DNA from 3 places in the Erwinia sp. INIA01 genome. Region 3 is predicted to be linked to each of the others. Evidence: predicted binding sites of a transcription regulator. Region 3 holds the regulator's gene; each other region holds the start of a gene.
The links. The regulator PurR, encoded in region 3, represses purine synthesis genes. The targets are predictions, from matches to a motif close to CANGCAAACGTTTGCNTG.

Region 1 (3,282 bases), on a different contig from region 3:
GCGTGAAGGGATTGTTTGCGTACTCATAGTTATGCCAGCTCCGCGCTGTATTGTTTGCCTACTGCCGCCGCCATCAGAATTTCCTGCGAGGCGTGTTCAATCGGGAAGTCACCGCTCAGGCGACCTTCGTGCATCACCAGCACGCGGTCGCTCATACCCAGCACTTCCGGCATTTCAGAAGAGACGAGGATGATGCTCAGCCCCTCTTCTTTAAACTGGTTAATTAGCTGATAAATCTCTTTCTTCGCGCCAACGTCCACGCCGCGAGTCGGTTCATCCAGGATCAGCACCTTAGGCCGGGTCATCAGGCCACGGGCAATAGCCACCTTCTGCTGATTCCCGCCGGAAAGCAGGCCGATCGGCTGATTCATCGAAGGGGTTTTAACGTTAAACAGCTTGATAAAGTCCCCGACGGCCAGCTGCTCTTCACCGTGCTTCAGACGACCGCCGGTATGGCTGAAATACTTCAGGGCGGTCAGCGACATGTTCTCTTTTACCGACATCCCCAGCACCAGACCATCGCGCTTGCGGTCCTCAGAGATATAGACGATACCGTTGAGCAGCCCTTCTTCTGGCGAACGCGCTACTACCGCTTTGCCGTCCAGAGTTACGGTTCCGGCTGAACGCGGCAGTGCGCCGTACAGCACTTTCATTAATTCGGTACGGCCAGCGCCCATCAAGCCCGCCACGCCAAGGATCTCTCCTTTACGCAGAGTAAAGCTGACATCGTCAACGCCGGAACCGCTCAGGTTTTCCACCTTCAGGCGAATATCACCCGGTGCTTTGTCCAGGCGCGGATACTGCTCTTCGAGCTTGCGACCGACCATCATTTCGATCAGCGACTCTTCGCTTAACGAGTTAACCTCCCGCTCGGCAATAAACTGACCGTCGCGGAAAATAGTCACGTCATCGCAGATCTCAAAAATCTCTTTCATGCGGTGGGAGATATACACAATGCCGCAGCCCTGCGCTTTCAGCTCGTTGATCACGCGAAACAGCGAGGCGGTTTCCGTATCGGTCAGCGCATCCGTTGGCTCGTCCATAATGATGACTTTAGATTCAAAGCTCAGCACTTTGGCAATCTCAACCATCTGCTGATCGCCGATCGACAGATCGCCTACCAGCTTGTGGCTGCTGAACCGCAGATTCAGGCGTTTCAGCAACGCGTCCGCCTTCTCGTACATCGCTTTCCACTGAATACGGCCAAAGCGATTAACGAACTCGCGACCGAGGAAAATATTCTCCGCAATACTGAGCTGCGGGATCAGGTTAAGTTCCTGGTGGATAATGCCGATACCCGCTTCCTGCGACGCCTTCGGCCCGTTGAACGTTGTTTCTTTACCCAACCACTCAAAGCTACCGGCATCACGAGCGTAGATCCCGGTCAGGACTTTCATCATGGTGGATTTACCTGCACCGTTCTCCCCCACCAGCGCCATGACGCGGCCAGGATAAACGGCAAGTGCAGCCCCCGACAGCGCTTTCACGCCAGGGAAGGATTTCTCAATGCCTTTCAGTTGCAGTAAAGGTTGCATAACGGCCTCAGAAGGTCACGCCAGCGTTAAGGATGATATTCGCATACGGAGAACACTCCCCGCTGCGAATAACAGCCTTACTACGTTGTGTTTGTTGTTTGAACTGTTCGTGACTGATATAGCTGATACTAATGGTATTACCCTGGTGTTGTTGCAAGGATTTAAGCAGAGCGATCAGTTCACTGTGGAGCTGCGGATTGTGCTGCAAAATCTCCTCCGCAAGGATGGCGCTCTCAACCTGCATTTCTTCAGTGACCGTTTTGGTTACCTGCAAAAAACTGGGAATACCGTGAGTCAGCGCAAGATCGATGCGCTGCGGGCCATGCGGGACAGGCAGGCCAGCATCGCCGATGGTCAGGCTATCAGTATGTCCCAGGCGGGAAACCACGGACGAAATATCAGAATTCAGTAAGGTGCCTTTTTTCATCTTTCACTCCAGAGCGAAACGTTTCGCTGACTGCAGTTTAAGCAACGGCCAGGGGAAAACAATCGCCAGATCGTGAAAATGTGATCGCCATCGAAACGTTTCGCTGTCGTTGCACGAAGATGAATTTACGGGGTCAAAGGGGCTTCAGAAAGAAAGTTGGGGGGATTTTGATATGAATGATTGCCTTGCGGAACAGCGCGAGATAATCCTCCAGAAAACAGCGTTTTCCGCCGATGCTGGAAGAATAGTTTATCGCTCGCGCTACCGGGAATGAGTCAGCCTTACTGACTGAGTTTTCTGATCTGCTTCACATCCAGCTCAAGGGAGTTAAAGTCTTTATCCAACTTGCCCTGAAGTTCGACATTATCTTTAGGGCCGACGGTCTGGCCTTCCCAGCGCTTGTGGTCAATCTCTACCGTCATAGTGCCGGTGGCATCGCGAAACAGATAGTCTTCATCACCGATACGCTTCTCGATATTACCGCGCATCGTTACCCAGGCGTCGTCTTTCATATCCTGCGCCTGTTTTACGGTCACCATCGTACCATTTGGCCCGCTAAAGCCCCCTTTCTGAACGACGGAGGTCGGCGCATTCGGGTCGACAAAGCCGCCTCCCTGTACGGCCAGAACCGGGGTAGAAATCAGGGCGGTAATCGCCAGTAATGCAGCTGTTTTTTTCATGTTCATCTTTATCACCTTTCTTCCTGAACGGAGGCAGCGTTCCACTGCCGGAGGGTCTCTGAAAGTGATTAAAACAAACGCTTCTTAACAGGATCTTAAGGAACATCAGCTGATGAGTTTATTTCTGTTTATTGCGTAAATTCAGGCAATTTCGCCGATCGTCCCTGTACAAGCGGCATCCTCATTCCGTATAAAACCGCTAACAGCCAAGGATAAGCCGATGAGAATTTTACTGATTGAAGACGACCGCCTGATTGGCGACGGGATAAAAGCCGGACTGGGCAAGCTGGGGTTTAGCGTTGACTGGTTTACTGAGGGAAATGATGGCCTGCTCGCCCTCAGCGCAGCACCCTACGATGCCGTGGTGCTGGACCTCAGCCTGCCGGGGATCGATGGCCTGGAGATCCTGCGCCAGTGGCGCCAGGAGGGCCGCGATGAGCCGGTGCTGATCCTGACCGCCCGCGATGCCCTTGAGCAACGGGTCGATGGCCTGCAGCAGGGGGCCGACGACTATCTGTGCAAGCCTTTTGCCCTCACCGAAGTGGCGGCACGGCTGCAGGCGCTGATCCGTCGACGCCACGGCCAGCTACAGCCCATATTGCAGCACGGCAGGGTGATGATGGAACCGGCTTCCCACAGC
Region 2 (3,282 bases), on a different contig from region 3:
ACCGCCTGCGATGGAGAATGCTTCGCTGTCTGCAATCGCTTTAGCAACGATTTCGGTACCTTTACGGAAGTTCGGGAATTCGAACACGCCAACCGGGCCGTTCCACAGGATGGTTTTGGCTTCTTTCAGCAGCTTAGCCATCGCCAGTGCGGTTTCGTCGCCGAAGTCCATGATCTCTTCGTTATCCTGAACTTCGCTCACTTTCTTCACGGTTGAAGGTGCGGTTTCAGAGAACTCGGTACCCACGCGTGAATCGGTAGGAACCGGGATTTTGAACTCGTCGCGCAGTTTTTTCGCGGCTTCAACGAAATCTGGCTCGTACAGAGATTTACCGACTTTGTTGTCAATAGCCACGAAGGTGTTAGCGATACCGCCGCCGACGATCACGGTGTCGGCAATTTTCACCAGAGAGTTCAGCACGTCAAACTTAGTGGAAACTTTAGAACCACCGACCACGGCAACCATTGGGCGCGCCGGGTTAGACAGAGCTTTACCTAATGCTTCCAGTTCGGCTGACAGCAGCGGGCCTGCACAGGCAACTGGGGCAAATTTGCCCACGCCGTGAGTAGAGGCCTGCGCGCGGTGTGCGGTACCGAAGGCGTCCATCACGAAGATGTCGCACAGCGCGGCGTATTTTTTAGAGAGGGCTTCGTCGTCTTTCTTCTCGCCTTTGTTAAAGCGAACGTTTTCCAGCACTACCAGCTTACCGGCTTCCAGCTCAACGCCGTCCAGGTAATCTTTCGCCAGGGAGACGGTGTCCGCACCCAGCTTATCTTTCAGGTAGTTAACCACCGGCAGCAGGGAGAACTCTTCGTTGTATTCACCTTCAACCGGACGGCCCAGGTGGGAGGTAACCATCACTTTTGCGCCCTGCTTCAGAGCCGCTTCGATAGTCGGCAGAGAAGCACGGATACGTGCATCAGACGTCACTTTCCCTTCTTTTACCGGCACGTTCAGATCGGCACGGATCAGAACACGTTTACCAGCAAGATCCAGATCGGTCATCTTAATTACAGACATGGTGAACCCTCTCGTTGATTCTCAAAGTTTTACAGACGCTGCTGCGTCCTGACTGAAACCGATATCGGCCATCGCTAACGTGGTATCCAGCATTCTGTTAGCAAAGCCCCATTCGTTATCACACCAGACCAAGGTCTTAATCAGGTGCTGACCACTGACCCGCGTCTGCGTGCCGTCAACGATGGCACTGTGCGGGTCGTGATTAAAATCAATAGAGACTAACGGTAATTCCGTGTAGTCAACTATACCACTAAAAGCCCCTTCTGACGCACTTTGCAGCAGGGCGTTGACCTCGCAGGCCTTGACCGCATCCCGCACGCTAACGCTCAGGTCAATCGCCGTCACGTTTATCGTCGGCACGCGTACGGCAATCGCTTCGAAACGGTCATTAAATTTCGGAAAAATACGGGTGATGCCAGCAGCCAGACGCGTATCAACTGGAATAATCGACTGGCTTGCCGCACGGGTACGCCGCAGATCGGGATGATAGGCATCAATCACCTGCTGATCGTGCATCGCTGAGTGGATGGTGGTTACCGTACCCGACTCTATCCCCCACGCATCATCCAGCAATTTGATTATCGGAATAATACAGTTAGTGGTGCAGGACGCATTTGATACCAACAGATGTTCCGGCAGCAGCTCTTTCTCATTCACACCGAAAACGACCGTGGCGTCCAGGTCATTGCCTCCAGGATGGGAGAACAACACTTTTTTTGCCCCTGAAAGCAGATGCGCTTCGCCGTCGGCACGGCTGCCGTAGACGCCGGTGCAGTCCAGCACGATATCCACATTCAGCTCGCGCCACGGCAGCGAGGCAATATCGGCGTGATGCAGCAGGCGGATAGTGTCATCGCCAACCGACAGCAGGTCGCGCTCCTGACGCACATCCCAGGCAAAGCGGCCATGGCTGGTGTCGTATTTCAACAGATGAGCCATTCCGGCGGCATCAGCCAGCTCGTTAATGGCAACCACCGTAATTTCAGCACGACGTCCGGTTTCGTACAGCGCACGCAGAACATTGCGCCCGATGCGACCGAATCCGTTAATGGCAATGCGAACCGTCATATTACTCCTGCATCAGAATTCTCTATGAAATCGGACGATTAGCCTGAGCCAGACGCCGCGATTTGTACAGGGAATTCTTGCGTCCCCCCCGCGGCAGGCCAGCGGCTGCATCGGCGGCGACAATCAAACTGAAACGCTTCAGCTAGAATAATAGAAGAGAGGAATAATAGGAATGACTACGATCAATTACCGCGCTTAACTTTCGATCTGCGTCACAAAATTACGCAAAAAACGGCACATTTTGGCGCATAATTATCCACCCCACCGCTTGTCCCGATGAAATTTTAGACGAATACCACTTTATGTAAACCGCCTCCCAATGAAGCGCTTAATCGGTAGTTACACGCACCAATAACACCACTAAACCAAGGGGTATCATCCTTTCGGACAACACTTCAGAGAATGATGAAATTTCATGCCGTACATTGCTGAAAGGAACCGGGGCGAGAATTTGTAGAAATTGAACATCGCCAGTCACGATCGGCGAGCGAAAAAAAAAGCACCGCCAGGCGGTGCTTTTTTCGGTAAACCAGCCCGATTAAGGGCCGGTTGGAAAGGATTACAGCAGGCCTTTCGCTTTAGCGACAACGTTGTCCACGGTGAAGCCAAACAGGTCGAACAGCTGCTCAGCTGGTGCAGATTCACCGAAGCTGGTCATGCCAACGATAGCGCCGTTCAGACCGGTGTATTTGAACCAGTAGTCAGCGATACCCGCTTCAATCGCTACGCGAGCGCTAACCGCTTTCGGCAGCACGGATTCACGGTAGGCAGCATCCTGCTTGTCGAAGGCATCGGTAGACGGCATAGACACCACGCGAACTTTGTGGCCTTCCGCAGTCAGTTTGTCGAATGCGCCAACCGCCAGCTCAACTTCTGAACCGGTCGCAATCAGGATCACATCAGGGGTGCCCGCGCTGTCTTTCAGCACGTAACCACCGCGAGCGATGTTCGCCAGCTGCTCAGGGGTACGCTCCTGCTGTGCCAGGTTCTGACGGGACAGGATCAGTGCGGTAGGACCGTCATGGCGCTCGATACCGTATTTCCAGGCCACTGCGGATTCAACCTGGTCACATGGACGCCATGCGCTCACGTTTGGCGTAACGCGCAGGCTGGCCAGCTGCTCAACAGGCTGGTGAGTCGGGCCGTCTTCGCCCAGACCGATAGAGTCGTGGGTGTAAACCAGCACCTGACGGA
Region 3 (3,282 bases):
TTCGATTGCCATGCAGTCATTACACTGAGTTTAACTGTTAATGGGAACGTTGCGTTTAATCATCACGCTTAGCATGCTGGCCTTTGCCCAGCTGTTCTTTAATATGGCGCATGCATCGCCTCATGCTCCCGTTAACGCAAATCAGCATAAAGTTGACCACAACTCTGCGCGTGAGGATGAACGCCGCAAGCGTCGGCCGGTTAAAGCGGCTGCCACGAAAAAAGTCAAAGAACCCCTCATTAAAAAAACCAAAGAGCCTGCGCTTAAGAAAACCAAAGTTTCTGCTACCCAGAAGGCAAAGCTGAAAAAGAGCCAGGAAGCGACGGCCTCACGCGAAGTAAAAACCACCCACATCGGTAAGATGGAGAAAAAACGCTACGGCCGCGAGCGTCTCGCCTCTTTACAGACCAAAAAAGGCAAGAAAGGCCCGCTGCGTGCTATCGAGCGCGATGAGGCTGAATCCCCTGAATCACCGCTGAAGTTGAGCAAAGCGCACCGCGCGCGCTATCAGAAAGCGCGTGAAACGGCGATGAACAAACTGATGGGCCAGTTGGGTAAACCCTACCAGTGGGGAGGCGCATCACCGTCAACCGGTTTCGACTGTAGCGGACTGGTGTGGTATGCCTATAAGGACCTGGTGAAGTTTAAGATCCCGCGTACGGCAAATGAGATGTATCACCTGCGCGATGCTGCGCCGATCAAACGCGATAAACTGGAGAAAGGCGACCTGGTGTTCTTCCGCATCAACGGACGCGGTACCGCCGATCACGTTGGCGTATATCTTGGTGGTGGAAAATTCATTCAGTCACCGAGAACCGGCAAAGACATTCAGGTAAGCGCGCTGGGCGATGATTACTGGCAGGAGCACTATATTGGTGCCCGTCGAATGATGACGCCAAAAACAATTCGCTGATTGCGCAACGCGGTAAGCGATTGCTGAATTGCTAATCGGGAGGAGCCATGCTCCTCCCGATTTTTTTAGTGCAGAATAGCCGTAAAGCTAAATGCAATAATCATCAGTAGCGCACCCACCGTGGTCAGCAGTGAGAATTTCAGATCGGTACTCATCGTCTCTCCTTAATAACCCTGCAAAATGTATGCACAAAGATTTTCCCACAGTTCCCCGTAAAAATCTCGTTTTCTCTGCGCAGCCTTGTTAGAATTCCTCTTTTCCGTTGCGCAACAGTAGCGGATAACGGTTTTTGCCAGCTCTGCAGTCACTCTACGGACGATTTTTTCCCCTTTCCGACCCGTTGCGACAGCATCCAAACCACTTTGGTCTGGTGGGAAAAGGCTGCACCCAGGCAAACGTTTAACCAACCTGTTATCAAATAGTTACGATAACACCAGGAGCATAAGTTTAATGGCAACAATTAAGGATGTGGCAAAGCGAGCCGGGGTGTCTACAACCACGGTTTCCCACGTAATTAATAAAACGCGCTTTGTAGCCGAAGAGACCCGTGAAGCGGTGTGGGCAGCAATTAAGGAATTGCACTATTCCCCCAGCGCCGTGGCACGCAGTCTGAAGGTCAACCACACCAAAACCATCGGCCTGCTCGCCACCTCCAGCGAAGCGCCCTATTTTGCCGAAATTATTGAAGCCGTGGAAAACCGCTGCTTTGCCAAAGGCTATACCCTGATCCTTGGGAATGCACATAACGACCTGAACAAACAGCAGGCTTATCTGTCGATGATGGCGCAGAAGCGCGTCGACGGGCTGCTGGTGATGTGCTCTGAGTACCCGGATTCATTAATCTCGATGCTGGAAGACCACCGCAATATCCCGATGGTGGTCATGGACTGGGGTGAATCGCGCGGAGATTTCACCGATACCGTGCTGGATAACGCCTTTGAAGGCGGCTATCTGGCCGGGCGTTATCTGATTGAGCGTGGGCATCGTGATATCGGTGCCATCCCGGGACAGCTGGAGCGTAACACCGGCGGCGGTCGCCATGCGGGGTTCCTCAAGGCGCTGAACGAAGCCGGGATTACACTGCGTGAAGAGTGGCTGGTTCAGGGCGACTTTGAACCTGAATCCGGCTATCGGGCCATGCAGCAGATTCTGGGGCAGAAACAGCGCCCGACCGCCATCTTCTGCGGCGGCGACGTCATGGCGATGGGTGCAATTTGCGCCGCGGACGAGATGGGCCTGCGCGTTCCACAGGATATTTCAGTGATCGGCTATGATAACGTGCGCAACGCACGCTATTTCACACCGGCGCTGACCACGGTGCACCAGCCGAAAGAGCGGCTGGGAGAAACCGCGTTCGATATGCTGCTCGATCGCATCACCAGCAAGCGTGAAGAACCGCAGACCATTGAAGTTCATCCGTCACTGATTGAACGCCGCTCCGTGGCCGATGGTCCGTTCCGCGACTATCGCCGCTAATCCCTTGCTCGTTTACCGTTCGCTCAGGCGGACGGTTCACTCAGCCATTCAGCATTCAGCGTATCGCTGTCGCCAACATAATCCAGCAGCCAGCGCAGCGCCGGTGATGCACTCTGTTCCGACCAACTCAAGCAGCATGGGCTGATCGGGAACGGGTTTGCCAGCGTCAGTTCCGCAATTCCCCCTTCAGCAATCCAACCCTGGGCAAAGTGCCCCGGGATCATGCCGACGCACAGTCCGGCGCGCAGGCAGTCTAACGCGCTGTCCCAGTCCGGGACCACCAGCCGCCGCTGATTATCCAGCGTCCAGGTGTTACGCTTCGGCAACGCGCGCGAGGTGTCCTCCAGCGTCAGAGATGGCCATTCCCGCAGCAGATCGTCGCTAAGCGGTCCCGTCTGTTGCAATAAGGGATGATCCGCCTGCACGACACAGCGCCAGTTAAGGCTGCCCATATCGCGAAAGGCGAAGCGCCCGCCCACCGGCACCGCCTGCGTAGCCCCGATAGCCGCATCAACGCGGCCATCCGCCAGCGCATCCCATACGCCGTTAAACACTTCGGGGAAGATATGCAGTTCCATATCGGGGAAGTGACGGTAGAAATCGACGATAAGCTGACGGGTACGCTGCGGCCTGACGATGCGGTCAACGGCGATATTAATCTGACCGCGCCAGCCGTTAGCCACCTGCTGACAGCGGCGTCGTGTGGCAAGCATTTTTTTGATAACAAAACGCCCTTCTTCGCTGAACACCCGTCCCGCTTCTGTCAGTACCACATCGCGATGGCGGCGCTCAAACAGGCTGACGGCCAGCCACTGCTCCAGCTGGCGTACGGTATAGCTCACCGCAGAAGGCACGCGGTGAAGCTCAGCCGCTGCGGCGGTAAAACTGCCGGT

Region 1: a site for PurR is predicted at 1,974-1,991, ahead of rbsD (D-ribose pyranase). Genes of this name have one in related genera too.
Region 2: a site for PurR is predicted at 2,183-2,200, ahead of epd (erythrose-4-phosphate dehydrogenase). Genes of this name have one in related genera too.

The regions. Positions count from the first base shown of each region.
Region 1 covers NZ_JAPDNC010000008.1:5,953-9,234, forward strand. The annotation lists gene rbsC (ribose ABC transporter permease) at 1-27, opposite strand, end outside; gene rbsA (ribose ABC transporter ATP-binding protein RbsA) at 30-1,535, opposite strand; gene rbsD (D-ribose pyranase) at 1,543-1,962, opposite strand; gene OMR58_RS14870 (YgiW/YdeI family stress tolerance OB fold protein) at 2,244-2,642, opposite strand; gene qseB (quorum sensing response regulator transcription factor QseB) at 2,863-3,282, shown strand, end outside.
Region 2 covers NZ_JAPDNC010000002.1:634,677-637,958, reverse strand. The annotation lists gene pgk (phosphoglycerate kinase) at 1-1,020, opposite strand, end outside; gene epd (erythrose-4-phosphate dehydrogenase) at 1,042-2,088, opposite strand; gene tkt (transketolase) at 2,648-3,282, opposite strand, start outside.
Region 3 covers NZ_JAPDNC010000020.1:36,019-39,300, reverse strand. The annotation lists gene OMR58_RS24315 (C40 family peptidase) at 50-913, shown strand; gene cydH (cytochrome bd-I oxidase subunit CydH) at 979-1,068, opposite strand; gene purR (HTH-type transcriptional repressor PurR) at 1,364-2,389, shown strand; gene punR (DNA-binding transcriptional activator PunR) at 2,413-3,282, opposite strand, start outside.